One region of the Enterococcus wangshanyuanii genome, then DNA from elsewhere that is predicted to be linked to it. Evidence: a T-box and tRNA genes for the amino acid it is inferred to sense, from the RefSeq annotation. Region 1 holds a T-box; the other holds one or more tRNA genes.
What was found. A T-box is a leader RNA that pairs with one kind of tRNA and senses whether it is charged. The one in region 1 lies ahead of tyrS (tyrosine--tRNA ligase), so its partner is inferred to be a tRNA-Tyr.
Positions count from the first base shown of each region.

Region 2: it has a tRNA-Tyr gene. The T-box ahead of tyrS (tyrosine--tRNA ligase) is inferred to sense a tRNA for this amino acid. The anticodon was not compared.

Region 1 is NZ_CP021874.1:1,248,812-1,263,698, reverse strand. Features, by position in the region: gene CC204_RS06050 (dihydrolipoyllysine-residue acetyltransferase) at 1-128, shown strand, start outside; gene lpdA (dihydrolipoyl dehydrogenase) at 136-1,542, shown strand; gene CC204_RS06040 (YerC/YecD family TrpR-related protein) at 1,670-1,984, opposite strand; gene tyrS (tyrosine--tRNA ligase) at 2,490-3,758, opposite strand; T-box leader at 3,811-4,013, opposite strand; gene CC204_RS21805 (pinensin family lanthipeptide) at 4,129-4,203, shown strand; gene tyrP (tyrosine-tyramine antiporter) at 4,378-5,781, shown strand; gene tdc (tyrosine decarboxylase) at 5,850-7,703, shown strand; gene nhaC (Na+/H+ antiporter NhaC) at 7,790-9,163, shown strand; gene CC204_RS06015 (helix-turn-helix domain-containing protein) at 9,253-9,681, opposite strand; gene CC204_RS06010 (serine/threonine-protein kinase) at 9,805-10,998, shown strand; gene CC204_RS06005 (DUF5067 domain-containing protein) at 11,100-11,615, shown strand; gene CC204_RS06000 (AI-2E family transporter) at 11,856-12,893, opposite strand; gene CC204_RS05995 (MepB family protein) at 13,108-13,557, shown strand; gene CC204_RS05990 (Y-family DNA polymerase) at 13,654-14,887, shown strand, end outside.
Region 2 is NZ_CP021874.1:972,400-987,286, forward strand. Features, by position in the region: gene CC204_RS04545 (6-phospho-beta-glucosidase) at 1-956, opposite strand, end outside; gene CC204_RS04550 (beta-glucoside-specific PTS transporter subunit IIABC) at 995-2,866, opposite strand; gene licT (BglG family transcription antiterminator LicT) at 2,961-3,797, opposite strand; gene CC204_RS04560 (tyrosine-protein phosphatase) at 3,950-4,996, opposite strand; gene CC204_RS04565 (PTS sugar transporter subunit IIC) at 5,009-6,268, opposite strand; gene CC204_RS04570 (PTS sugar transporter subunit IIB) at 6,286-6,594, opposite strand; gene CC204_RS04575 (PTS lactose/cellobiose transporter subunit IIA) at 6,621-6,956, opposite strand; gene CC204_RS04580 (sigma 54-interacting transcriptional regulator) at 7,190-9,853, shown strand; gene CC204_RS04585 (hypothetical protein) at 10,047-10,385, opposite strand; gene CC204_RS04590 (hypothetical protein) at 10,440-10,703, opposite strand; tRNA gene CC204_RS04595 (tRNA-Leu) at 10,932-11,015, opposite strand; tRNA gene CC204_RS04600 (tRNA-Cys) at 11,032-11,102, opposite strand; tRNA gene CC204_RS04605 (tRNA-Gln) at 11,137-11,208, opposite strand; tRNA gene CC204_RS04610 (tRNA-His) at 11,225-11,297, opposite strand; tRNA gene CC204_RS04615 (tRNA-His) at 11,330-11,402, opposite strand; tRNA gene CC204_RS04620 (tRNA-Trp) at 11,415-11,485, opposite strand; tRNA gene CC204_RS04625 (tRNA-Tyr) at 11,495-11,575, opposite strand; tRNA gene CC204_RS04630 (tRNA-Phe) at 11,580-11,652, opposite strand; tRNA gene CC204_RS04635 (tRNA-Asp) at 11,665-11,738, opposite strand; tRNA gene CC204_RS04640 (tRNA-Val) at 11,748-11,820, opposite strand; tRNA gene CC204_RS04645 (tRNA-Glu) at 11,833-11,904, opposite strand; tRNA gene CC204_RS04650 (tRNA-Ser) at 11,920-12,008, opposite strand; tRNA gene CC204_RS04655 (tRNA-Asn) at 12,055-12,128, opposite strand; rRNA gene rrf (5S ribosomal RNA) at 12,139-12,254, opposite strand; rRNA gene CC204_RS04665 (23S ribosomal RNA) at 12,349-14,887, opposite strand, start outside.

The DNA of each region.
Region 1 (14,887 bases):
TTGGACGTGTCATGAAACTTTCAATGAGTTTTGACCACCGTATCGTTGATGGTGCAACTGCTCAAAAAGCAATGAACAACATCAAGCGTTTATTAGCTGATCCAGAATTATTATTAATGGAAGGATGATTATCAGATGGTAGTAGGAGATTTCGCCATTGAATTAGATACAGTCGTAATTGGTTCAGGCCCTGGAGGATATGTTGCAGCGATTCGTGCTGCTGAAATGGGTCAAAAAGTTGCGATCATTGAGCGTGAGTTTATCGGCGGTGTATGTTTGAACGTTGGATGTATTCCTTCTAAAGCATTGATCGCTGCAGGACATCACTATCAAGAATCACTAGACTCAACAATGTTTGGTGTAACAGCTAAAGGTGTTGAATTAGACTTTGCAAAAACACAAGAATGGAAAGACAATAAAGTTGTTAATACATTGACAAGCGGTGTTGGTTTCCTTCTAAAAAAACATAAAATCGAAATCATTGAAGGAGAAGCTTTCTTCGTTGACGAAAACACATTACGTGTGATCCATCCGGACTCAGCTCAAACTTACTCATTCAATAACGCGATCGTAGCGACAGGTTCTCGTCCAATCGAAATCCCAGGATTTAAATTTGGCGGACGTGTCTTAGATTCTACTGGCGGGTTAAACTTGAAAGAAGTTCCTAAAAAATTCGTGATCATCGGTGGCGGTGTCATCGGTGCAGAACTTGGTGGGGCATACGCTAACCTAGGTTCTGAAGTAACGATCTTAGAAGGTAGCCCTTCAATTTTACCAACCTATGAAAAAGATATGGTTAAACTTGTAACTGATGATTTCAAGAAGAAAAATGTTACAGTTGTCACAAAAGCAATGGCTAAAGAGGCTGTTGATAATGGCGATAGCGTGACTGTTAAATATGAAGTAGACGGCAAAGAAGAATCTGTAACTGCTGATTACGTAATGGTAACAGTTGGACGTCGTCCAAATACAGATGATCTAGGTCTTGAACAAGCGGGCGTTGAAGTTGGCGAACGTGGTTTAGTTACTGTCGACAAACAAGGTAGAACTAATGTATCAAACATCTTTGCAATCGGAGATATCGTACCAGGTGCTGCTCTTGCTCACAAAGCAAGCTACGAAGCAAAAATCGCTGCAGAAGCAATCTCTGGTAAAAAGGTAGAAGTTGACTACAAAGCAATGCCTGCTGTAGCCTTTACTGATCCTGAATTAGCAAGTGTTGGTATGACGATTGCTGAAGCAAAAGAAGCGGGCTTAGAAGCAACTGCTTACAAATTCCCATTTGCTGGTAACGGACGTGCGATTTCTTTAGGTAAAACAGAAGGATTTGTTCGTTTAGTTACGACAAATGAAGATAATGTGATCATCGGAGCACAAATCGGCGGAGTTGGCGCAAGTGATATGATTTCTGAGTTATCACTAGCTGTTGAATCTGGCATGAATGCAGAGGATATTGCATTAACGATCCATCCACACCCATCTTTAGGGGAAATTACTATGGATGCTTCTGAGTTGGCTTTAGGTTTGCCAATTCATATTTAGCATAGATTGTCACACAAAAGAAAGACCGAGCTGGCCAGGCTCGGTCTTTTGTTTTGCTTTTAAATAAAAGACCCTAAAAAGTAATTTAAGCGTATCATTACTTTTTTCAGGGGTAAGATTATCTGATCTAGCGATGAAGCTCGCTATCGTCCTCTTCATCGATTCTATGAACCATTTCAAGCAAACCGCCATTTCCTTCATCTAAAATCCGTTTCACTCGAGAGATAGTCGTAGTACTGCTGCCGGTCGCTTCAGCGATATCGGTATACGTTTTATTTAATAGAAGTAATTTTGCCACCTCAAAACGCTGGATCATCGAATCTAGTTCCTTCAATGTCATCAAATCATCAAAATAATTATAACAATCCTCTAAAGTTTCTAAAGCAAGTAGAGAACGGAAAAACTCATCGCCATGACCGTCTTGAATTTTATCGATTTTCATAAGTCCCTCCTAAATTTAAAAGCGGAACAAATCGTTTAATCCTGTAGAAAATTAGGAAATTGACTTTGTGACGCTCTTTGTCACACTGACAATTTGTCTATTTTCCTAAGGATTGATTTGTACAGCTAGATAACACTAAAAACGGAACAGGCTCGCTCAGCTCTGACAGAAAAATAGGAAATGTTGATTGAGATGCTCTTTGTCTCACTCAACATTTGTCTTTTTTCCGAAGAGCTAGCCTGTGCAGCTGGATAACACAAATGATCAACACTTTCTTTGAAAGTCTTGTACTGTTCAACATCAGTTCATTTTATTCGCTGTGTTTCTCAGCAAAAGCGGAACAAGCTGACTATTGAACTCCATATTCATAAATCGTGCGTTATAAATATCGCAACCATTTTCCTATTATAAAACTTTTTTTTCTTTTGTCCAGTACCCAAGAGAAAAAAGCACGAAACAAGACTAAAGAACTCTTGTTTCGTGCTTTTTTGAGTTGTTACAGTGATTATTTTGCACCTAATTTAACTAATGTGTATTGTTTTTTCCCTTTTCTAACAATGATGAATTTACCATCGAATGATTGATCAGCTGTTACTTCAAAGTCTACTTCGCGAATACGGTCGCCGTTGATTGAAATAGCGCCATTCGTAACATCTTCACGTGCTTGACGTTTTGAAGGTTCGATGCCTAATTCGATCAGCCAATCAACAATATTTTGGTTGATTGCCTCTGTTTCAACTGTCGGCATATTTTTGAAGCCTTCTTCGATTTGTTTTGAAGTTAAGTTTTTAACGTTACCAGAGAATAGGGCTTCTGAAATGGCTAAAGCATCGTTCAAGTCTTCTTCACTATGCACAAATTTTGTCATTTCCGCCGCTAATACACGTTGTGCTTCACGTAAATGTGGCTCAGTTTCTACTTTGACTTCTAGCGCTTCGATTTCTTCTTTTGTTAAGAAGGTAAAGAATTTCAAGTATTTGATAACATCACGATCATCTTGATTGACCCAGAATTGGTAGAATTCGTAAGGGGTTGTTTTTTCTGGATCGAGCCAAACTGCCCCACCAGCTGTTTTACCGAATTTTGTACCGTCTGCTTTTAGCATCAATGGAATCGTTAAACCAAAGGCTTTCGCATCTGCGCCTTCTTTTTTACGAATCAAATCTAATCCAGCAGTGATATTGCCCCATTGATCGGCACCACCGATTTGCATGCGGACATTATTATTTTGGAATAGGTGTAAAAAGTCCATTGATTGTAGGATTTGGTATGTGAATTCTGTAAATGAGATTCCTGTTTCTAAGCGACTTGCCACGATATCTTTAGCAAGCATAGTGTTGATATTGAAAAACTTACCAAAATCTCTTAGGAAATCTAAAAGTGTTAAATTGTGTGTCCAGTCGTAGTTGTTTACTAAAGTCAATGTATTGTCCGTATCGACAGCAAACAGTTTTTCCATTTGGCGTGTCAAAGAATCGACGTTGTGCTGAACAGTTTCCATTGTTTGTAATTGACGTTCTGTTGTTCGACCACTTGGATCGCCGATCGTACCAGTCGCTCCACCGATCAAAATAAACGGATGGTGTCCAAAAGCTTGGAATCTTTTTAGCATCATAAATGGGATCAGATGTCCAATATGCATACTATCTCCTGTAGGATCCACACCGCAATATAGTGAAATGCTGTTGGTTTCAACGTACTCACGCAAACCTTCGCTATCTGTTTGTTGGTTGATGGCGCCACGCCATTCTAGTTCATCAATAATGTTTGTCATGTTTCTTCATCCTTTCCTATATAAAATAAAAAACGCCCCATAGGCGATTAGCCTATGGGACGAACTTCTCCGTGTTACCACCCAAATTGTATATGTAAAAACATATACCTCTCAAATCTGTATCGTAGATAGACGCCTACTTACGGTAGGAAACTAAAAGTGTAATTCACAAAAAATGTATATGCCAACTCTCACTAAATGCTGACTCTCTGAAATAGGGACATCTTTGCTACTTCGCTTTATTAAAGTTTGATATGTGATTTTGTGGTAATTCTACGACAAATCGATCGACTTGTCAAATCCTTCTTTTTTCTTTTTATTATTTTTAAATGAAAGGATTCTCATATTAGTGTAAATTACTTTCATTTAGATTTTTTTAAAAGAACTAAAGCTGAAATCATTTGTGACAAATTTAATAAATGAAGTGACTAATTGCTTTTTTTAAGCAGAAATACTTTAACGTAGTAAAGCGCTGACGCGCCGAATAGAAAATAAAAATGTTAAATAACGAGCTTTTTTTTTAATTCTGCTCTTTTTGACTTAGGTCTCTATGGTACCTATACTTTGAATGTGATTTCACATGTGGGAACAAAAAATAAATTTAATCAGGAGGTCAAACATGAATAAGAAATTGTCATTATTTGGATTGATTGGAATTACCATGGCCTTTTTTGGAACGGTTCGTAGTGTTCCAACATTAGCTTCGACAGGCTGGGCACAGATTTTTTATATGCTGATTGCTGCTTGTTGTTTTGCATTACCGATCGCATTGATTTCGGCTGAGCTGTCAACAGGCTGGCCAGAAGAGGGCGGTCCTCAGGTGTGGGTGCGCAATGCATTCGGTGAAAAATGGGGCTTTGTTACATCGTGGCTATTATGGGTCCAAATGTTTTTTGGAATGGTCATGGTTGCTTCAACGGTCGGAGTGTTACTTGGATATGTTATCAATCGTCCAGATTTAGGACATAACAATTTATTTATTTTCATTATGATCTTGCTTTCCTATTGGAGCATTACATTATTGAATTTGAAATTTGATATGGTCAAAATCGCTGGTGACTGGGGCGCTGTGATCGGTGTTTATATTCCATTCGTAGCCTTAGTTGTTTTAGGAATGATGTATATGGCAAAACACGGAATCAATCAAGACAGCTATTTAGGTCACTTTGAAGCAGCAAAACTGTTGCCTGATTTTAGCGATTTAGGTAGTTTACCAACGTTGACAGGGATCATCTTTATCTTTGCCGGGGTTGAAATTTCTTCGGTTCATGCCAATAACATCGATAATCCTAAACGGAATTATCCTATCGCAGTTATTGCGTCTGTTTTATTACTTGTTGTATTCAATTTGGTTGCGGGGCTAAGTGTTGCTGACAGTGTACCAGCTGGTCAAATGGAATTAGCTAACATTACACAACCGTTTGTGATCATGACTGAAGATCTGGGTATCCCAGCAATCTTTAATAATATTGTTTCATTGATGATTTTAATCGGTGTGTTAGTTCAATTGAGTGCTTGGGTTTTAGGGCCAAGTAAATCAATGATCAAAGTGGCAGATGAAGGGAACTTGCCGCCATTCTTCCAAAAACGTAACGCAAAAGGAATTCCAATCACTTTCGTGATGATCCAAGCAATCGTTATTTCTCTTGTTTCATTCTTATATGTTGTCGTACCTGATATAAGTGAAGCATTTTTGATTATTACAATTACTACAACGATTTTATATTGCGTCGTTTATCTATTGATTTCTTTATCCGCAGTTAAACTGCGTTACAGTATGCCGTCTGTTGAACGCCCGTTTAGATTAGGAAGTAAAGGCAATGGCTTGATGTGGGCTGTGGCTTCATTGGCAGTCGTGAGTGTGATCGTTACCATGTTGGTCAGTTTGATTCCACCAACCTCTGTTCCCCAAAGCGGTCATGTCGCATACGTGATTTTCCAAGTTGCTGCCACATTGATCATGATCGGCATTGCTTTACTCATTTATAAGAGAAAAAAACCAGAATGGAAAAAAACAAAGTAAACGGTACAAACAGTTTATCAAGAGGCTGATTAGTCTGACTTATTTTGAAACTATTGGAGGAAATATTCATGAAAAATTTCAATACAGATGATACAAATTTAAAAGCACTATTTATCGGTGATAAAGGTGAAAACGTTGATCTATTCAAAGAATTATTGAATAAAATGATCGATGAACACATCGGCTGGAGACAAAACTACATGCCCCAAGATATGCCTGTCATCACTCCCCAAGATAGAAGCTCTAAAAGCTTCCAAGAAACAGCAGACAACATGCGGACTGTCTTTAATACGTTATCTTCACGTTTACGTACAGAATCATTACCATGGCATTCAGCAGGTCGTTTCTGGGGTCATATGAACGCTGAAACATTGATGCCTTCGATTATTGCCTATTCAGCAGCGATGCTTTGGAATGGAAATAACGTAGCGTATGAATCTTCACCAGCAACTTCACAAATGGAAGAAGAAGTTGGGATGGAATTTGCCAGCTTGATGAGCTATCAAAACGGTTGGGGACATATTGCAGCAGATGGTTCGATCGCAAACCTTGAAGGTCTGTGGTATGCCCGTAACATGAAATCTTTACCATTTGCCATCCAAGCAGTTGCACCAGAAATGGTTGCTGGAAAAACAGAGTGGGAATTATTAAATATGTCAACAACAGAAGTATTGGATATCTTAGATAAAGTTCAAGATAAAATGGACGAAATCAAAGCTCATTCAGCCCGTAGCGGGAAAAATTTAGACAAATTAGGAAAATGGATCGTGCCTCAAACGAAACACTATTCTTGGTTGAAAGCAGCCGACATCATCGGTATTGGGTTAGATCAAGTGATTGCTGGTGAAGTAAACAGCGAATACCGCATGGATATCGAAAAATTAGAAGCACAAATTCGTGACTTAGCAGCGCAAGGAATCCCAACGCTAGGGGTAGTAGGGGTAGTGGGTTCCACAGAAGAAGGACAAGTTGACCGTATCGATCAAATCATTGCGTTACGTGAGAAGTTAGCCCAAGAAGGAATCTACTTCTATGTTCATGTCGATGCAGCTTACGGTGGTTATGGTCGTTCAATTTTCTTAGATGAAAATGACCAATTTATTGAATGGGACAAAATCGATGAAGTATACGCCAAACATAATATCTTCCAAGAAAAGAATGATTGGTTGACACAAGATATTTATGATTCGTTCAAAGCGATCGAACAAGCAGAATCCGTAACGATCGATCCACATAAAATGGGGTATATTCCTTATTCAGCTGGTGGTGTCGTGATCAAAGATATCCGCATGCGTGACGTGATTTCTTATTTTGCCACTTATGTATTTGAAAAAGGGGCAGATATTCCAGCGTTGCTTGGTGCTTATATTTTAGAAGGTTCAAAAGCGGGTGCAACTGCTGCTGCTGTTTGGACTGCGCATAAAGTATTGCCATTAAACGTAACGGGTTACGGTAAATTGATGGGCGCAAGTATTGAAGGAGCGTATCATTTCTATCACTTTATCGATGGATTAGAATTCCAGGTAGGAGATAAAACAATTGAGATCCATGCATTAACAAAACCAGACTTTAACATGGTGGACTATGTTTTCAATGAAAAAGGCAATACAGATCTTGTGAAAATGAATAAATTGAACCACGATTTCTACGATTACGCTTCTTATGCTAAAGGCGGCTTATACAACAATGAATTCATTACATCACACACAGATTTTGCGATCGAAGAATATGGCAATAGCCCATTTGAATTCGTAAATAGCTTAGGCTTTTCTCGTGCTGAATGGGAACGTGCTGATAAAGTAACGATTTTACGTGCTGCTGCAATGTCTCCATATATGAATGATAAAGAAACATTTGATGAATATGCAGTAAAAATCAAACAAGCGATCCAAGAAAAATTAGAAGCGATTTACGCAGAATAATCGTTTTTCAAAGAGCGTCTGCGGCGATTTTTTGCCGCAGGCATTTCTTGTTTTAACAGGTTGAAGGATTCTATAAGATGTGAGGAATGTATATGAAAAAATATCAAGTAAATTTTAATGAAGCAGCGTTTCTTTTGATTACTTTAGTTGTAATGATCGGCGTTAGTATTATTGGTTTTGATATCCCTGCCCATGTCGCTTTGTTGCTTGCAATTGGTTATTTGATGGTGTTTGCTGTTTATAAGAAATTTTCTTGGGATTTTATTCATGAGGCACTTGTTGACGGCGTCTCCTCCGGCATTATTCCAATTGTGATTTTTATTTTGATCGGCGCATTGATCAGTGTTTGGATCGCAGGCGGAACGATTCCAACGATCATGGTTTTAGGTTTTTCTTTTCTGTCTGTGAAGTATTTCGTGCCGACGGTCTTTTTCGTGTGCGGCATCGTAGGCGGTGCTGTCGGCAGTTCCTTTACGACGGTTTCAACGATCGGGATTGCTTTTTTAGGGATGGGCAGCTTGATCGGTGTTGATCCAGCGTTGACAGCAGGGGCGATTGTTTCTGGTGCTTTTTTGGGAAACTCGATTTCACCACTTTCAGATACCGTGAATCTCGCGGCAGCTATTGCGGAAGTAGATTTATTTGATCATTTAAAGAATACATATAAAACAGCATTACCAGCAGCTGTGATATCGGTCATTTATTTTTTTGTGACAGGCTTACGCTATGATGGTGCGTTGGATAGCCATAGTATTCATGAAATCGTCAGCACGCTGAATGAGTATTTTACTATTTCTTTTGTTTCATTGATCCCATTAGCCTTGCTCTTTGTCTGTGCATGGAAAAAAATTCCGGCGATCCCTACCTTATTAACAAGTATCGGAACATCGCTAGTTCTGATGTTTTTTACAACACCGCATTTATCATTGGTTGAAACAGCAACGATGCTGCAAAATGGGTTTGTTTCTCAAACGGGAAATATTCAGGTGGATGAATTGTTGACTCGCGGAGGGATCCAAAGTATGATGTGGTCCGTTTCTTTGATCATCTTGGCGTTATCATTAGGCGGCTTGCTAGTGAAAATGGAGATTATTGATTGTTTACTTCAACGTTTTGAAAAAATAATTGATTCTCGCCAAAAACTGATTTTGATTACAATGTTGAGTTCTGTTGGGATCAATGTATTGATCGGCGAGCAGTATCTGTCGATCATTTTACCTGGAAAATCATTTATCAATAAGTTTAAAGAAAAAAAAGTTCCTCTTACCTTGTTATCAAGAGGCTTGAATGATGCGGGGTCTGTAGTAAATCCGTTGATTCCATGGGGCGTAAGTGGTGTTTTCATTTCCGGAACGTTAGGTATTTCAACGATCGAGTATTTGCCTTATGCTGTTTTCTGTTATTTATTGCCAATTTTATCCTGCTTTATTACCTTAAATAGTAAGCGTCAGAAAAAGTAATTGAAAAGAGACCAAACAAAACTGATTGTTCGTTTTGTTTCGGTCTCTTTTACGTCGATCATTACTCAAATCTAAGTAATTTTTGTCAGTTATTCACCAAACGTTTTAAGTCCTGCTTCATATAAATAATCATCAATTTCTAAAATCGTTAGTCGATGTGAGAGCCCGTAGATGACCACTGCATCCCAAGGGTGTTTTGGATAGAGCTGAGCATAACTCGTTTTTTTCAGTAACTCATTGGTTTCTTCCAACGTTAAGGAAAAGCCGATCGCTAAAGCGATTATTTTTTCTCTGGAAGGATTTCGTTTGCCATCAAAATATTGGTAGCCTGTCGCTTCAGTGATCCCTGCTTTTTTTAAGACAGCACTTTTTGTTGTTTGTTTGGCCTCAAGCCATTGATTTAGGAATTTTTTAGCCGTTTGATCGATCGTATGGGGTGCCGTTTCTGCAAGCGCAGTTTGAAAATTTTCTGCTTTTTTTAATGAATGGAGCAGCTTTTCCGTATCTATTTCCAGCATGTCACGAGTCTCCTCTTTCTTAAACTCTTCACTTCATTATACCTCGATTTTACTAAAGTGAGAACGCATTTAACGGATTTCTTTGCTATAATGAAACAAGCAAACAAATAATGGAGAATGATGATGGAAAATGTAACAGAAGAACGAGTTAGTCTATATAAAGAAATCGAGCCTTTGACAGACAAGCCCAATGGTCCTGTTTTGGTCAGAAATAGGGAAACAAAAGAATTCTTTGTCAAAAAATACTATCCGCTATTTCTAAAAGAAAATTTGCTCACCCTTCAAGAACTCGATCACACTCATTTACCAAAAATCCAAGAAGTATTGGTTGAAGATGGGAAGCTTTTTTTGTATGAAGAATTTATTCATGGAAAGACATTGACGCAAATTATTCAACGGTCTGAAATGATCGAAATAGAAACACTCTTAAAAATGACGCTAGAATTGTTGGATGCCCTAATTGCTTTGCATAGCAAAGGGATCATCCATCGGGATGTTAAGCCCGGAAATATCATGTTGACGAATGATGGTCTATTGAAATTGATCGACTTTGATGCTGTTCGGACTTTTGACGGCGGAAAAGAAACAGATACTGTTCAGTTGGGGACGATCGGTTTTGCCTCACCGGAGCAATTTGGTTTTGCTGAATCAGATAGACGAAGTGATCTGTATTCTGTAGGGGTTGTGATGAATGTTTGCGCCACGAAAAAGTACCCGAAAGAGCAGTTAAGTACGAATAAATTTTTACGACCGTTGATTCTAAAAGCAACCAAGCTAGATCCTAACGATCGCTATCAATCAGCCTTAGAAATGAAGTGGGAAGTTGAAGAGCAGTGGAAAAAACTGAAGTTCAATTATCAGTCTGAGGAAAAAGAGACCAAGAAAGCTAGTCAGGAAGATCGCATAAGAGAAATTCTTGAAAAAAATGCGGCGAACAAAGAGCAGCAACAAAATATCTCACAGAAAGTTGTCAAGACATATCCTTCTTCTATATTAAGAAAATATGTGCCGGGATTTCGAACGGATATTGTATGGAAAAAAGTGATTGCAGTGATTTATTATGTATTCATTGGATTAGGTCTACCGTTGGATATTATGAGAAATGGAAGTTCTAATGGTCGATCAGGGCTAGTAGTTGAAGATCTGCTTTATTTTGTTCTTCCTGTATTTTTATTTACTAATTTTATGGATTTTCATAGTAAACTTCCTTTATTAAAGTCAAAAAAACGTATAGTTAGAATTTTTGGCTATATCTTACTGGGGCTTTTTTGGCTTGCACTTTGTTCACTACTTCGTGGTGAACAGCGAGTACCATAAAATAATTATTTCTAACTATGCTCGATGCATAAGATTTTCCTTTGGTTATTCCGTATGATCAAGATGTATCAACGGACTAAATAACAAAGGAGACAAAAAACATGAACATGAAGAAAATCGTTTTGATAGGTATTGGTGTATTAGTTGTGGGTGGAGTGTTAGTCAATATGGGCTCTGATGACAAAAAAGAGACGCCTTCCAAAAAAGAAGAAACAACAAGTACGGTTGTCAAAAACAAAGAGTCAGAAGCTCCAGCAGTGACAGATGCTGGTGATTTGGGTGAGTATCACGTAGCGATCAAAGAGTTTACTTTTGCTAAAGATTACAGTGGTGCAGATGTTGGTGTCGTGGAGTATGAATTTACGAATAATAGCGATACAAATGCAATGTTTTTGACCTCGATCACAACGAAAGCTTTCCAAAATGGCGCGGCATTGCAATTGGCAATTATGGCTGAAGAGGGGTATGTAGATTCAATGACAGAAATTCAGCCAGGAGCAACACTGAATTTAAAAGTACCTTATAAGTTAAGTGATTTAAGTGCACCGGTTTCTGTAGAGGCAACGAAATTATTCAGTAATAAAGAAAAGTTGTCTAAAGAATTTATTCTACAATAAAAAGGGTGGTTCAGCTAGTGTTCTTGAAAAGGAACAGCCTAGTTTTTGCTTCAGAGGAAGCAAAGGAATTGATTTTCCTTATATATGGCAGTGTATTGGGATCTTGGACAGGTAGCTGAAACAAGCTAGTTATTTAGTCCGAAATCAATTAGTCTTTGCTTCCTGACTGATTTTCCAAGTACAAAAACCTGCTAAAACCACAAAAAAGTGATGAACAGATTAGTCTGTTCATCACTTTTTTTATATAGAATTGTCTAGTTGTTCGTTTGCTGAATGGATCGGTTTGACCTTTAAGATATCTAAAAAGAAGGTGAAAATCGGAATTCCAACAATCAACCCCCAAACACCAAAAAGTCGTTCACTGACCAATAAGATGACAAATGTATAAAAAATCGGCAAATCTGTTTTACTGGACATGAATTTAGGATTCAATACATAAGATTCAAATAAATGTACGATAAGAATCACCGCTAAAATATAAATCACATCATTGATCCCGCCTTGAGAATAGGCGATAAAACTCAACGGAATACAAGAAACGATCACGCCAGCTACAGGAATCAGACTTAAAATAAAAATCATGATCGCCAGACTTGGCAACTGAGAAAAACCGATCAATGCTAAACAAATCGTTGTGATTGCAGTATTAACGACGGCAATAAAAAATTGGGCTTCCATTACAACAACAAAGGTATTGACGAACTTATCTGCAAAATAGTAAATATCTTGGAAGAACCAATCAAAATCACTTTTAAGAAATAATTTAGAAAAATCAGCCATCTGTTTTTTTTCGATCATAAAAAAGAAACTTAAGATAAATGAAAGAACTACAGACAGTCCAAGTGAACCAATATCCTGAACATAACGCAAGAGCGTGCTGGCGCCATTTTGAATCTGAGACGTGAGGTTTGATTTTTCCAAATAATCATCAATGACTGCAAGCAGCTGATTATCGCTATTTGCAGGATTTTGATAAAAATGGACGACCGAATTATACATTTGAATGGTTTGTTTTGCTAAGACAGGTACATATTTAGTGATTGCCAGATAGACCAAAAAGACAATCAGAGAATACGTGATCAAGACAAGAACTAGAGATGGAATCTTCGCAAAGTGCTGAATGAACTTTACGAGATGAAGCGCCAAAAAAGTAAAAATAAAGGTCAATAAAATCATTGTGATCATACTTTTGGCTAAAAAAAGAATAAAAATAATGACGGCTAAAACAAAAAAACGTCTAAGACGGATATTGTGAATAAATTTTTCATAAAAAGACACATGCTTCACTCCTTAAGCAACTACTTTGTAAGATAACTATAAAGCTTTTTTTCTTTTTTAGATAGCAATTTTATCGATAAATTGAAAAAAATATAATATTTGTAAATTTAAAAAGATGTTCCCCTTTACAAAAAGAACGTACGTTCGTATAATTAGATTGTGTTAGAAACTGAATAGATGATTACCACAAGTCAAATAGAAGAAGGAATTTTTAATGCAGTCAATGGATATTCTAAGAAGAGAATTCGGTCATTTTGAACGATGTGATTACGAAAAACAGAATAAAGAATATGAGGGGGCAGTGTTTACTCTTAGTGAGTCCAAGATCAGAATTAGAAGTAGACTAGGCAAAAAAACACTTAAGAAGCCCGGGTACTTTGTTGCCTTTTGGGAAAAAGATGAGACACAAAAAAATAGACCTTTCCAAGCGATAAATAGTCCAGAAAAATTAGTGATCGTCCTATGTGATTCTAATAAAAGGGGAATGTTTATTATTCCTATAGAAGTGGCGATAGAAAAGCAGATCCTGTCTACTAAGGATCAAGTTGGAAAAATGGCTATGCGATTTTATCCACCGTGGTGTTCTGGATTAAACCGAACGGCTCTGGCTACACAAAAATGGCAATTGAATTATTTTAAAGACTATTCTGATACTGATTTTTAGAAAGAAATTAATTTTGAAGGAGGATAGTATTTTGGCTATTGAACCAATTGAATCAATTAGCTATGAGTGATGAAATGAATCAAGGAGAGGATTATGATGTTTTTTGAGTATGAAAAAGAACCTCGAAGGACGATTTTTTGTATAGATGTCAAGTCATTTTATGCTTCTGTGGAATGTGTTGCACGTGGGTATGATCCTCTTGAAAAAATGCTCGTGGTGATGAGTCATGCTGAAAATTCTGGAGGATTGGTGCTGGCTTCTTCACCAAAAGCAAAAGAAATCTTGGGCATTACCAATGTAACGAGAAAATATGATGTTCCCAATCATCCAGAACTTGAAATTGTTCCGCCAAGGATGAATGAGTATATCAAGGAAAATATGAAAATCAATGACATCTATTCTAACTATGTAGCAGATGAAGATTTACATATTTACTCGATCGATGAATCTTTTTTAGATGTAACTGCCAGTTGGAAATTATTTGGCCAATCGCCGGTCGAATTAGCAAGAAAAATTCAAAAACGAATCCAAAAAGAAACGGGACTCTATATTACGATCGGAATTGGTGATAATCCATTGTTAGCGAAACTTGCAATGGATATCGAAGCAAAACATACTGATGAGCGATTAGCTGAATGGCATTATGAGGACGTTCCTGAAAAGGTTTGGACGATCGAACCAATGACTGAGATGTGGGGAATTGGCCATCGTTTGGCAAGACGCTTGAATAATTTAGGGATTCGTTCCGTTTATGAGCTTGCTCACACCGATATCAATAAACTAAAAAGAAACTTAGGCATTATTGGTGAGCAGCTTTATGCTCATGCACATGGGATCGATCGCAGTCGGCTCTCTGAAAAATACATACCAGAAGAACGTTCCTTTAATAATTCACAAATTTTAATGCGGGATTATTTGAGACAAGAAGAAATTGAAGTGGTGATTCGTGAAATGGCCGATCAAGTAGCTGCAAGACTTAGAAAAGCACATTGTCAAACCGAATGTGTCCATCTGTCTGTCGGTGTTTCTAGAGGGACAAAACAAGAGAATACTGGGTTTTCACGGCAAATGAAGGTTCCTTTAACGAATAGCAGTAAACTATTGATAGATTACTGCCTGATGATTTTCAGACAATACTGGAGAGGCGAGGAAGTACGACATATTGGAATCACATATTCCAAATTAAACTACAATACTTATGTACAACTGGATTTATTTCATGAACCAACAGAGCAGCTAAAAGAGTTGGAGCTGGATCATGTGATCGATGATATCCGTCAACGCTTTGGCTATGTTTCTTTAGTTCATGCTAGTTCAATGACAAAAGGCG
Region 2 (14,887 bases), 280 kb from region 1:
TCTGTTGATTGAACACGTGAAGAATAATAAGAGAAGGAAATGAAATCAACTGTATGCTCTTTCAATAACTCCAGATCTCCGTCTTCGATCGGTAATTCGATGCCTTCACGTTCTAATTCCTTCAGCGCATATGCTGGGTATTCGCCACGAGATTGGACATCGATGAAGAAAAAGTTTTCCCGGTCTGCTTTACGTGCTGCCCAAACGTCTTCTGGTTTACATGTATACGCATAGTTGGTTCCTGCCGCTAACATACAGCCGACTTGGTTTTCCGGATCGACTTCATGGGCGATTTTTGTCGCTACTGCGCTGGCTACTAACTCATGGTGCGCCGCTTGATATTTGACTTGTTCTTTATTTTCGCCTTCTTCAAAATACAAGCCTGCGCCCATAAATGGTGCATGAAGGATCATGTTGATCTCATTGAAGGTCAACCAGTATTTCACTAAGCCTTTGTAGCGATTGAAGATCACACGGCATAAGTTTTCGTAAAAGCCAACCATTTCACGGCTGCGCCATGCTCCGTATTTTTCGACTAAGTGCATCGGACAATCAAAATGGGTGATGGTTACCAATGGCTCGATGTTGTATTTACGACATTCTTTGAAGAGATCTTCATAGTATTTCAAGCCTTCTTCATTTGGTTCAGTCTCATCCCCTAATGGGAAAATCCGGCTCCAGGCAATCGATAGACGATAGGTCTTAAAGCCCATTTCTGCAAACAAAGCGATATCTTCTTTGTAGCGGTGGTACATATCGATCGCGTTTTGTGCAGGATAAAAATGCTCATCATCAAATTCAAACATTTTCTTTTCACCAGTGATCACTGGAAAACGATCCGGTCCGACAGGGGCTAGATCCACATTGGCTAAGCCTCGTCCGCCTTCGTTATAGCCACCTTCACATTGATTGGCCGCTGTTGCGCCGCCCCATAAAAAATCTTTTCTAAATGACATGTCTTTTTCCTCCAATGAATAATAATAAATGGTATCCGTTACCGTATAACTTTCATTACCTGCTCGCCTGGATCAGACAATGGACTTGTCAACGTAATAACATCTCCAAAATCGACTGTATTTGTTACAACAACAGGTGTAATGATATTATACCCTTTTTCTTTGATTTTCTCTAAGTCAAATTCCAATAATTTATCTCCTGTTGTTACTTTCTGATCTTTTTCAACAAAATATTTATAGCCATCACCATCTAGTTGTACGGTATCGATTCCTACATGGATCAAGAGCTCAACGCCAGAATCACTCGTCAAACCAATTGCATGCTTAGAGTCAAAAACAGCTGTGACAGTTCCTGAAAAAGGTGCGTAAACTACACCTTCTATCGGTTTTACTGCAAATCCTTTACCTAAAATTTCTTCTGAAAACATACCATCTTCTACAGCTGAGAGTTGAGTGATTTCACCTTTGATCGGATTGACAACATTTGTCGTTGAATCCGTTTGAACTTCATTGACAACATTTTTTTCACTTTGCTCTTCTACCTTAGGTTCTTTGTATAAAATGTATGATACAACAAAAGAAATCCCAATACTGATCGCTGCGCCGATACATGCCATATACAAATGTTTTAGTGTATCATCGCCAATATAACTTGGTAATGTTAGTAAACCAGGTGAACCGCCAGTAAAGTTTTTCACTCTCATGATCCCCATAAATAATCCGCCGATCCCGCCACCGATCATTGCTGCATACAAAGGCGTTTTATAACGTAGATTCACTCCATATAAAGCTGGCTCCGTGATTCCGAATAAACCTGTCAAACCAGCAGAAGAAGCTAATTGTTTTACAGATGACTCCTTACTTTTGAAACCAACAGCCAATGCAGCCGCTCCTTGCCCTAAGTTAGAAGCTAACATTCCGGGGTAAATCACTGTGTCATAGCCTGTCGTCATTCGATTATTGATACCGATTGGAACAAGCCCATAATGTGTACCCGTTGCAACAAACAATGGTGTGAAGGCGCCGATGATCGTTGGGACCAACCAAGGGCTAAACTCTTCCAACGCTTTGATGCCATTTGAAATAGCATCACTGATCAAATAACCGATAGGTCCTATTACAACAAGAGAAACTGTTCCAACGATAGCAATAGTAATCAATGGTTTACTAAAAAATTTGATCACTTTTGGCGATATTTTATCCGCAAAAGGTTCAACATACGACATAAACCAAACAGATAAAATGATCGGGATCACAGAAGAACCATAAGAAACTGCTGAGACCGGCAAGCCAAACAAATGAATACTTCCTTCACCAGCTTCTTTGATTGCATTCACCATACCTGTAAAATTAGGATGCAGCAAAATTCCTCCGACCATCATTGCTAAATACATATTTGTTTTAAACTTCTGTGCAGAAGAAGCAGCTAGAAGAATCGGTAGAAAATAAAAGGCCGAATCTGCCATAAAATCAATAATGATATACGTTTGTCCAGTTTTATCTATTGCATTAAAAACAACTAATAAGGACAATACTGCTTTTAGCATCCCAGCTGCAGTGATTGCTGGTAAAATCGGGGTAAAAATTCCTGTGATCGTATCGATGACTTTAGCTGCCGCTCCCCGATCATCTTTTTCAACTGATGTCCCTTGCTGGCCATCCAAAGTTGGTACTTTTTTCAAAATTTCTTTATATACACTACCGACATCACTACCGATAATTACTTGATACTGACCACCTTTTGAAACAACGCCCATTACGCCCGCCATATTTTTCAGTGTTTCTGTCTCAGCCTTTTTTTCCTCTTTCAAATTAAATCGTAATCTAGTGGCACAATGAGTCAGTCCACTAATATTTTTTTCTCCACCGACATTATCGATAATTTTATCTGCTAATTCCTGATAATTCATAAATAATTCCTCCTAAAAATAAAAATACCTAAGAACGTTCTTTTAAAAAGAACTTTTCTTAGGTATAGCCTGTGCTCTTCACAGTAACAATCCTTTAATTGTTTGTAATTCTTCTAATATGGATCGTGAGATAGATCATCTCATCCTCCTTTAAATCTCGACCGAATTCTTTCCCTATATACTCACGAATCTTCAAAGCACAAAGATATTCTTCCTGATACTTTTCTTTTAACATAAATAAGAAGCCTTCATCTTTGTCCTTATCCAGTTCTATTCCACTAAATAAACGCTGAACAAAAAACTTCAAATGTGTAATGAATCGCTCATAATTTAACGTATATTCATCTAAATCCGTCTTATAATGATATTTAACAATATTGATGATTTTTTGAATCACTTTTGTCATCTCAGATACTTGACTAACTTGTGATAAATCAAGTTCAGCATTGACGATATGCAAAGCAATGAATCCAGCTTCATCTTCTGGTAACGCGATATCCAAGCGATTGGAGATGATATTCAGCGCTTCTTTTCCGATCAAATATTCGTGATTATAAAAGCGCTTGATTTCCCACAAAAGTGCATTTCTTACCGGTAAACCGCTATTATGTCGTTCGATCGCATAGTCGATATGATCTGTCAATGTCAGATAAATATTCTCATTCAATTTTTTTCCTAAAGAAACTTTGGCAAAACCAATAATCTCATTCGCTACTTGTAAATGCTCCAAGCGGACATTCGAAAGCAACTGAGTTAACTTATTAGTTGTTAAATCGGCATTACTTGTATAAATTTTTTCGATCAAACGGTCATCGATCACATCGCCGACTGTTTTCTTAAAGCCGATACCTTTCCCCATCACAAGAACTTCTTGGCCATCCAGATTGAGTGACTTGACGATATTATTATTGATTACTTTTTTTACTTCCATAGTGTCTCCTCAATGAGATTCGATCAGCTAGCTAATATAACGTTATGAAAGAAATAAAGTATAGCCTGAAAAATCAGTAACAATCTTCATTTCTCTTGTTATTAAAACATGAAAGTAAAGCGTTGTCAATACAAGAAAAACAGCCATTCATTTTAATATAAATACTTTTCTCTCAAAAGATCTAGCTGCTTATCCGTTATACCTAAGCTAAGTTTCAAATACTTTTCCATCGTTCCAAATGTTTTTTCAACTGCATTGAAGGCACCATCAAGATATTCTTTTTTAGTTAACTGCAAGGAGGATAAAAATGCAAGAACGTCTTCATTATCTGTATATTTTTTGTAAATAGCCATTCGCTTAGCATTTCTAGGTGCATTCATCTTATCTGTAAGTAAATAATCTTGATAAACTTGGTCTTTATCGACACCTAACGCACTTAAATAAATCGCAGCTGCCCAACCTGTTCTGTCTTTACCGCCCTGACAATGAAAAATCAATGGTGCAGAATCTGCTTCTAATAATGTCGAGAAAAATCGTTGATAGGCATTGACTGCTTTTTCACCTAATACCAATTGTTCCATTTGTTTACTCATCACATTGCGATTCTTTACTAACTGTTCTCTTCCTGCATCTGTACGAACCAATTCTTCAAGCTGAGCAATTTTTTCTTCATCTTTTTTTGATACAGTTTGGGTACTAGCCTGCTGAGCCACATCCGCATGAGGATTAAAATTGACTGTTTCACTCAATAAAATCGACTTGTTAGGGTCTTTCGCTATTTCTTGCGGCGAACGAAAATCAATGATTCGCTTGATTCCAAGCCGTTCAATATACTTTTGCTCTTCCTCATCGATTTGATGCAAAGCATCCGAGCGAAAGACTAGACCCCACCGAGTCATCTGACCACGTGCTGTATAGTAGCCACCTAGATCGCGACAGTTATACAAATGATCTAATGGTAAACGTCGTTCAGCGCCAATAAAGACATCAGAACCCGAAAATAATTTAAAATAAAGACGTGTTTTTGGGTCAGGATCCTTAAACATCTGCCAACCTGCCTCTCTAAATTCTAGAAATGAAGTTGTTGATTCAGTCATAGAATCTTCACGACTATAATATACTTTAGCAGGAAGTCTCACTGAATCTGGTAGATTGATTTTTAAATGATCTGCTTCTCTTTCAACTTGCAGCATCTGCATATTCTCACACTCCTATTGATTTTCAAGCGTTGCAGCTTCTTCAATGACTCCTTGTTTATCTAATTTTTTTATGAATGGTAGATATAACAATAGTACCACAACAAACTGGATCAGCTGTACCACTAATCCTTGCCAGCCAGCTGCCATAAATCCAGATAAAAATGTCGGAAGATTTTTCGGCACATTCACGCTTATCACCGGTAAAAATCCAATGATTGTTGCAATATAGGCAATGCCCACACAAACTGCCGCTGAGAGTGTCAAAGGAATAAAGATGACTGCATTCATGATCATCGGAATCCCAAATTTCATCGGTTCTGTGATCCCAAAAATACTTGGAATGAATGAGATTTTTCCAATCGATTTGAATTTTTCGCTTTTGCTCATCCAGACTAAGATCACTGCTAAAGCCAAAGCTCTTGGTCCTTTAAATGCATCTAAGAAAAATGAATTGATGATATTCGTAGCAGCTTCTCCAGCAGCAACAGCTTCCATATTAGCATAAGCTTGTGAGGTAAATAAAACAGCGATCACTGATCCAACGACCATACTGCCATGAATCCCAAAAAACCAAAGTAACTCAGATAAAAACATAATGAATAGTGCTGACCAGATCGAGCCACCCAATGATTCAAGAGGAGTTTGTAAATTAGTATAAATAAAATCATGGACATTCCCAAATCTTGTTTCTGCAAATAATGTACTGATTATAATAACAACGATAAATATAATAGCAGCTGGTACGATTGCCTCAAATGTCTTTGCAATAGCTGTTGGTACACTTTCCGGCATACGAAATGTAATTCTTTTTTCAACCATTTTAGCAAATAGCCATGTCACAACTAAAGCTACGATCATTCCTACAAAAATCCCTTTAGAACCTAAATAAGTCAGCTTATACGCCATTGCAGGCTTTTCTCCGCCAATATCAAAAGCAGTGATCGGTGTTAAAACAAAGAAAGAAGCCAATGACAAGATAATTGATGCGATCGTGTCCCCTTTTTTCTCTCTTGCCATCGCACAAGAAATCCCAATAATAATATAAATCGTGATCAAATTACTTGAAATCGAAGTACCTAACGAACATGCTTTTGTCACGATTTCCGGTAAACCTGGAATCATCCCAATGATCGTTGTCAAACTCCCAACGATCGTGATCGGCAGAGTCATCATCATCCCATTAGCAATACTTTTTACAAATGTATTATTTGAAAATTTATTGACAAACACATTCAACCCATTGATAAATGAACTTTTTTTCACTTCTGACATTTGTCATTCTCCTTTATCTATTTTGATTTAGCTGCAATAACTTCTTGTGCCATCTTGAATACTTTCTCTCCGTTCATCATTCCATAATCCATCATCTCGATCACTAAAACAGGAATATCTGGATACTCTTTTTTCACGTCATCCTGTTGATATCCAACTTGCGGACCGAGTAATATAATATCCGATCCTGTCACTCTTTCTTCTAATTCACTTAGACCACATGCTGAAATATCAGCATTGATTCCTTGTGAAGAAGCATATTCTTCCATTTTCTTGACTAACATTCCTGTAGACATTCCACCTGCACACGCTAACGTAATTTTCACTCTGATCACCTTTTCTCTTATATTTTTTAAGCACTCTTTTTAATTAAATTACGCAATTCTTGCATTTCTTCATGTAAATCAATCAATTCTTTTGTAAAATCTGTAGCTGTTATCGCCGCCATCATATGATCTTGCGCATGTGTTAAAAACATCGTAGCAGGCTCATCCGGATTGTTGGCAAAATTCTGCAAAATATCCGTATGCTGTTGATGCGCGATTTTTAAATTATCTTTGCTTTCATCCAACATTTTTTTTGCTGTATCGATCGCCCCTTTTCTCGCTTCTTTAATTGCATTCATTGCCAATGATTTAGCATTTCCTGCGTAAACAATGATCTGCATTACATCTGTTTCTGAAATCATCTGACCTTCTCCTTTCAATTAACTCCTAGTCATCTTTCTATAAAGCAATTTCCGTGCCAAACACTCAACTAACACTCCTTATGGAGAATCCTCTGCATGTGTTTCATTTCTTAAAAAAACAAAACACTTTATCAAACACTTTTTCATAAAATAAAACACATGACTTTGACTATTCTGTTTGCGAACATTATACTTAAACTGAAAGATTAATCATGAAAGACTGGGGAAGAAATATGAAACGAATCGACAAAGTTGCTGAAATCCTTGCAACTTACACAAAAAGCCAACCGGCAACGGCAATGGAAATTGCTGAAAAATTAGGGGTCACTAGAGCAAATGTCAGCAGTGACCTAAACCAGCTTGTTAAGCTTAATAAAGCAAAAAAAACTGGAACCAAACCAATTTACTTCTTTTCAACCACGCCAAACTTTCAAAGTAAGGAAAGCATTTTAGATACATTTACTAAGAAAAGCCCTAGCCTGTTTCACTGTAGTGAACAAGCTAAAGCAGCTGTTTTGTACCCACCAAAAGGCATGCATATCCTTTTAACAGGTGAAACGGGTGTTGGGAAAAGTATGTTTGCAGAATTGATCTTTACTTATGCAAAATCACAGAATAAATTGAAAGCGGATTCTAAATTTATCACATTTAATTGTGCTGACTATGCGAATAATCCCCAATTACTTGTAGGTTCTATCTTTGGTGTGTCTAAAGGAGCATATACAGGAGCGGACAGCGACCGTGCTGGCTTATTAGAAGAGGCCGATGGCGGCATTTTGTTTCTTGATGAAATTCATCGGCTGCCACCAGAAGGTCAGGAAATGCTTTTCACTTTCATAGATAGAGAAATCTATCGAAGATTAGGAGAAACAACTAGCGAAAGAAAGGCCCAAGTGCTACTGATTTGTGCTACAACTGAAGATATTTCTTCAAATCTACTTCAAACATTCATTCGCAGAATCCCAATGAGGATCAATATTCCTACTTTGGAGGAACGGGGATTAGAAGAACGGTTGACGTTGATCTCAACCTTTTTTCAAGAAGAAACTAAAAAGCTGAAATCACCGATCGAAGTATCTACAAATACAATTCGCGCCTTATTAGGTTATCATTGTGCAAATAACGTCGGCCAATTAAAAGCAGATATCCAGCTTTTATGCGCGAAGGCTTACTCTCAATTTATTGTTCGGCAGGAAGAAGCAATAAAAATTAGCAGTTATGAATTGCCTCATTATATTCGGGAAGGTCTTTATAATGCTGAAGAAAGGCAAAAAATCTGGCTGCTATTACCAAATATGAACAATCGGTTTTTTCTTTTTGATGACGAGACTACCACGCTTTTTATTTCAAAAGACAACAAAGGTGATGATATTTATCAAATCATTGAACAAAAAATGAATGATATGGAACGAATTGGATTAGACAGTACTCAAACTTCTGAAATAATTGACACAACGATTACCAATTATTATCGTTCCTATACAAATGATTTATCTGCTGATCTTCAAAATTTAGAGCAGATCGTCGGCTCTGAAATTCTTGCTACTTCTGGTAAGGTATGTGAAAAAGCCGCTCGTTTATTAAATTGCTATTTATCTGATAATGTTCGCTATGGGATTGCTCTTCACTTATACAATACGATCCAACGAATTAAACGTGGGCAAACGATCAAAAATCCGAGGATCGATGAAATAAAAAATAGCCATCCGCAACTCTTTGAGACAGCGCTGCACTGTTTGTCTGTGATCGAAACAGATTTTAGCGTAAAGTTACCTGAGGATGAAGCTGGTTTTTTAGCACTATTTTTTACAGCTGATGAACCTAAACCAAAAAAACGAATCAAAGTAGAAGTCATTGTTGTTGCTCATGGGGAAACAACAGCAACAAGCATGGCTAATGTCGTTAACAAACTGCTCGGCGAAGATATTGCGTTAGGCTTTGATATGCCTCTCGAAGAAAATCCAATAGTGATATTAGCTCGAATTCAAGACTATCTTAAACAAAAAAAAGAACCAAAAGATGTTTTATTACTTGTTGATATGGGATCATTGATCAATTTTAGTGATGAACTTAAGGAATACACCGTTACAGATATTCGCTGTATCGAGTTAGTGAGTACATTACATGTTCTAGAGGCTAGCAGAAAAGCGGCTTTGGGCGCTACCTTAAATGAAGTATATGAATCAACAGTAAATATTAGAGGGCTTTCTACTTATCAGCAAAAGGAGGCTATTACGCTAGAACAACGTACATTCTATCTGCTAACATTATGCTCAACGGGCGAAGGTTCTGCTCAACTTATAAAAAAAATGCTCCGCTCTCGATTAAATTTACGAGGAGGCGCATGTGAGATTGTTTCCTTACAGGTAGCTGATACTGATTTAGTAGAAAAAACAGTCAATAGTTTAAATAAAACTGGTAAAATCATTTGTGCAGTGGGAACGTTTCAATTAGGATTGAGTATCCCTCATTTTTCTATTAATGATGCTTTAAATGAAACCAATACTGCAAAGATTCAAGCACTAATCGACTATGAACTTGCTTTTGAAGGGATGCGTCTCAATATCACGGACATGTTGAATTATCCTCACGGTGAAAAATTGATTTCAACAACTAGAGACTGGGTTGAAACACTGGCTGAAGAAATAACGCCCCTTCTTTCATATGAAATCAAGGTCGGTTTGACCTGCCATGTAATCTGTATGATCGATCGTTTACTTCTAGGGAAAAATGTCAGTACTTTTCCTAGAACAGAATCTTTTAAAGAAAAATATCAAACAGAAATCTATAAAGTAGCCCAAAATATAAAGCTGTTGGAAACTTATTACGGGATCGATATTCCGAAAGATGAGATTTTCTATATCACAGCCTTTTTTATGAATAAATCTTTTCTTTAAAAATCAATAACTATCTCCTAAGTTAAGTATATAAATAGATATTGCCTCAGCTATTTTTATTTACTTATAAATTGAAAGCCAACGTATGGATATACGTTGGCTTTTATAGTAGATCTCAAATTAAGGTAGTGAATCTTTTTTTAATTTTATTCATCATTTAATCTAATCAGCATATTTAGATACAGAAGCACTCTTATACCACAATTGTTGTTTGGATTTCAGTCGTTCCAAATATGCCATTGATGGCTTGTTCAACTTCGCTTTTTATTGCCTGCAGTTCAGAGGGTGACTCACCAAAACTATATACCACGAGCATCGCTTTTTTCGTTTCAAGAGAAATCATCGCCCTAGTTGAATCAGAAATTGGACTACCAAAAGGACCAAGTGAATCACTCAACACAGGAAAACTACTGATTCCGATCTTGCCTTTTCCGATCCCTTCATATTCTTCATCCCTACGTGCTACCATATAAGAAAGATCATTATTCAATTTAGATAGATCATAACTGCCAATCGGTAAATGTAGTTTCAAAGAAAGATAGTTATTCAAATCTACAAGTGCATTGATTTGATATAATCCTTGTCCCTAAACTATTCTTCTTAATAAACTATCTGACGAAGGCCGGTGACGAGAAGGATCGAGCCCAAGACCTTTATAAAACAATTTAGTTTGCTTAATTCTTTTATTATCAAGTATATCTTCCAATGTTGTTGCACTTTCAATTTCAGCAATCATTGGTGTTAAAAAATTTTCCCAAAGATTTTTATCATACTTTCTATTACATAAATCAAATGTAGATACTACTAGTTGGGCTTTCTTTAATTTAGATGTTTCTTTTACTATATTCATAATCAATAGTCCTCCGTTAATATCAAAAATATTTTTTTAACGGAAATCAGGCACATCGCACTCGCAAAGAGGAGCAAAAATCATAATTTCACCTCCAAAAAATGAATTAATCCAATATTATATTATTTTAGTTATGAATTCAAGCTGTTATGCTAGCTCATAGTATTTATAAACAACAACTATTTACTAAACAAAAAAACTGTTAAATCAATGATTTAACAGTTTTTATACCGGCGGCCGGGGTCGAACCGGCACGCCCTCGCGGGCACTGGATTTTGAGTCCAGCGCGTCTGCCAATTCCGCCACGCCGGCATGAAATAATTTTGCAAGGCGGTAACCGGATTTGAACCGGTGATGAAGGTTTTGCAGACCTCTGCCTTACCACTTGGCTATACCGCCATATTGCAATGTAAATTTCTCTAATAGAGAAAAACTGGGGTAGCTGGATTCGAACCAACGCATGACAGAGTCAAAGTCTGTTGCCTTACCGCTTGGCGATACCCCAAAAATTTAAAGTTAAGGGCGACTGATGGGAATCGAACCCACGAGTGGCGGAACCACAATCCGCTGTGTTAACCACTTCACCACAATCGCCATAAAACACTTGGCAAAAATTTAAAACTAAGGGCGACTGATGGGAATCGAACCCACGAATGGCGGAACCACAATCCGCTGTGTTAACCACTTCACCACAATCGCCATAAATTTTAACAGGGATAGTAGGAATCGAACCCACAATGACGGTTTTGGAGACCGTAGTTATACCGTTTAACTATATCCCTACTTTTAAATGGAGGAAAGTGGATTCGAACCACTGAACCCTAAGGAACGGATTTACAGTCCGTCGCGTTTAGCCACTTCGCTATTCCTCCAAAATGGCGCAAGACAGAATCGAACTGCCGACACACGGAGCTTCAATCCGTTGCTCTACCAACTGAGCTACTGCGCCAAAAATATAAAACGGTCTGGACGGGACTCGAACCCGCGACCTCCTGCGTGACAGGCAGGCATTCTAACCAGCTGAACTACCAAACCGTGATTTAATGGAGGTTAACGGGATCGAACCGCTGACCCCCTGCTTGTAAGGCAGGTGCTCTCCCAGCTGAGCTAAACCTCCAATAAATATAAATGACCCGTACGGGAATCGAACCCGTGATACCGCCGTGAAAGGGCGGTGTCTTAACCGCTTGACCAACGGGCCAACAAAAACTTAATACGGAGAGTAAGGGATTCGAACCCTTGAGACAGTGTTCACCGCCTACATGATTTCCAATCATGCTCCTTCGGCCTCTCGGACAACTCTCCAGAGTTAAAAGAAGCAACTATTACTCATAAATCCTATATTAAGGAACTCCGGCAGTAGGACTCGAACCTACGACATCATGATTAACAGTCATGCGCTACTACCAACTGAGCTATGCCGGAATAACAACGAGCGCGGCGACGTCCTACTCTCACAAAGGGAAACCCTTCACTACAATCGGCGCTAAGAAGCTTAACTTCTGTGTTCGGCATGGGAACAGGTGTATCCTTCTCGCTATCGCCACCACACTGGGTGTTGTTGTATTTAATTGAGTGATGATTCACTCAAAACTGGATTGAAGCTTGTAATCAATGCTTACCAAGATCTTTTATTTTATTTCTTTTGGTTAAGTCCTCGACCGATTAGTATTGGTCCGCTCCGTACATCACTGCACTTCCACTTCCAACCTATCTACCTCATCATCTCTGAGGGGTCTTACTTTCTTAAAGAAATGGGAAATCTCATCTTGAGGTGGGCTTCACACTTAGATGCTTTCAGCGTTTATCCCTTCCCTACATAGCTACCCAGCAATGCCCTTGGCAGAACAACTGGTACACCAGCGGTAAGTCCATCCCGGTCCTCTCGTACTAAGGACAGCTCCTCTCAAATTTCCAACGCCCGCGACGGATAGGGACCGAACTGTCTCACGACGTTCTGAACCCAGCTCGCGTGCCGCTTTAATGGGCGAACAGCCCAACCCTTGGGACCGACTACAGCCCCAGGATGCGACGAGCCGACATCGAGGTGCCAAACCTCCCCGTCGATGTGGACTCTTGGGGGAGATAAGCCTGTTATCCCCAGGGTAGCTTTTATCCGTTGAGCGATGGCCCTTCCATGCGGAACCACCGGATCACTAAGCCCGACTTTCGTCCCTGCTCGACTTGTAAGTCTCGCAGTCAAGCTCCCTTCTGCCTTTACACTCTGCGAATGATTTCCAACCATTCTGAGGGAACCTTTGGGCGCCTCCGTTACCTTTTAGGAGGCGACCGCCCCAGTCAAACTGCCCACCTGACACTGTCTCCCAGCCCGATTAGGGCTGCGGGTTAGAGGGTTCATAACACAAGGGTAGTATCCCACCAGCGCCTCCACCGAAACTAGCGTTCCGGGTTCATCGGCTCCTACCTATCCTGTACATGTGGTACAAACACTCAATATCAAGCTACAGTAAAGCTCCATGGGGTCTTTCCGTCCTGTCGCGGGTAACCTGCATCTTCACAGGTACTAAAATTTCACCGAGTCTCTCGTTGAGACAGTGCCCAAATCGTTACGCCTTTCGTGCGGGTCGGAACTTACCCGACAAGGAATTTCGCTACCTTAGGACCGTTATAGTTACGGCCGCCGTTTACTGGGGCTTCAATTCTGAGCTTCGCCGAAGCTAACCCATCCTCTTAACCTTCCAGCACCGGGCAGGCGTCAGCCCCTATACTTCATCTTTCGATTTTGCAGAGACCTGTGTTTTTGATAAACAGTCGCTTGGGCCTATTCACTGCGGCTGACCGAAGTCAGCACCCCTTCTCCCGAAGTTACGGGGTCATTTTGCCGAGTTCCTTAACGAGAGTTCGCTCGCTCACCTTAGGATACTCTCCTCGACTACCTGTGTCGGTTTACGGTACGGGCAGTTGTTTTCTCACTAGAAGCTTTTCTTGACAGTGTGACATCAGGAACTTCGGTACTATTATTTCCCTCCCCATCACAGCTTGTCCGTACAGAGTAAAGCATTTGACTCTACTCAAGACTTACTGCTTGGACATGCACTTCCAGTCGCATGCATTCCTTAGCCTCCTGCGTCCCTCCATTGTTCAAACAAAAACAACTGGTACAGGAATATCAACCTGTTGTCCATCGCCTACGCCTATCGGCCTCGGCTTAGGTCCCGACTAACCCTGGGCGGACGAGCCTTCCCCAGGAAACCTTAGTCATACGGTGGACGGGATTCTCACCCGTCTTTCGCTACTCATACCGGCATTCTCACTTCTAAGCGCTCCAGCCGTCCTCACGATCGACCTTCAACGCCCTTAGAACGCTCTCCTACCATCACACCAGAGGTGTGATCCACAGCTTCGGTAAACTATTTAGCCCCGGTACATTTTCGGCGCAGGGTCACTCGACTAGTGAGCTATTACGCACTCTTTAAATGGTGGCTGCTTCTGAGCCAACATCCTAGTTGTCTGTGCAACCCCACATCCTTTTCCACTTAATAGTTATTTTGGGACCTTAGCTGGTGGTCTGGGCTGTTTCCCTTTCGACTACGGATCTTATCACTCGCAGTCTGACTGCCGAATATGAATGAATGGCATTCGGAGTTTATCTGAATTCGGTAACCCGAGATGGGCCCCTAGTCCAAACAGTGCTCTACCTCCATCATTCTCAACTTCGACGCTAGCCCTAAAGCTATTTCGGAGAGAACCAGCTATCTCCAAGTTCGTTTGGAATTTCTCCGCTACCCACAGCTCATCCCCGCACTTTTCAACGTACGTGGGTTCGGTCCTCCAGTGCGTTTTACCACACCTTCAACCTGGCCATGGGTAGATCACATGGTTTCGGGTCTACGACTACATACTCATTCGCCCTATTCAGACTCGCTTTCGCTGCGGCTCCGGCTCTTCACCTTAACCTCGCATGCAATCGTAACTCGCCGGTTCATTCTACAAAAGGCACGCTCTCACCCATTAACGGGCTCGAACTTGTTGTAGGCACACGGTTTCAGGATCTATTTCACTCCCCTTCCGGGGTGCTTTTCACCTTTCCCTCACGGTACTGGTTCACTATCGGTCATTAGGGAGTATTTAGCCTTGCGGGATGGTCCCCGCGGATTCCGACGGAATTTCTCGTGTTCCGCCGTACTCAGGATCCTCCTAGGTGCTGTCACAATTTCGCCTAC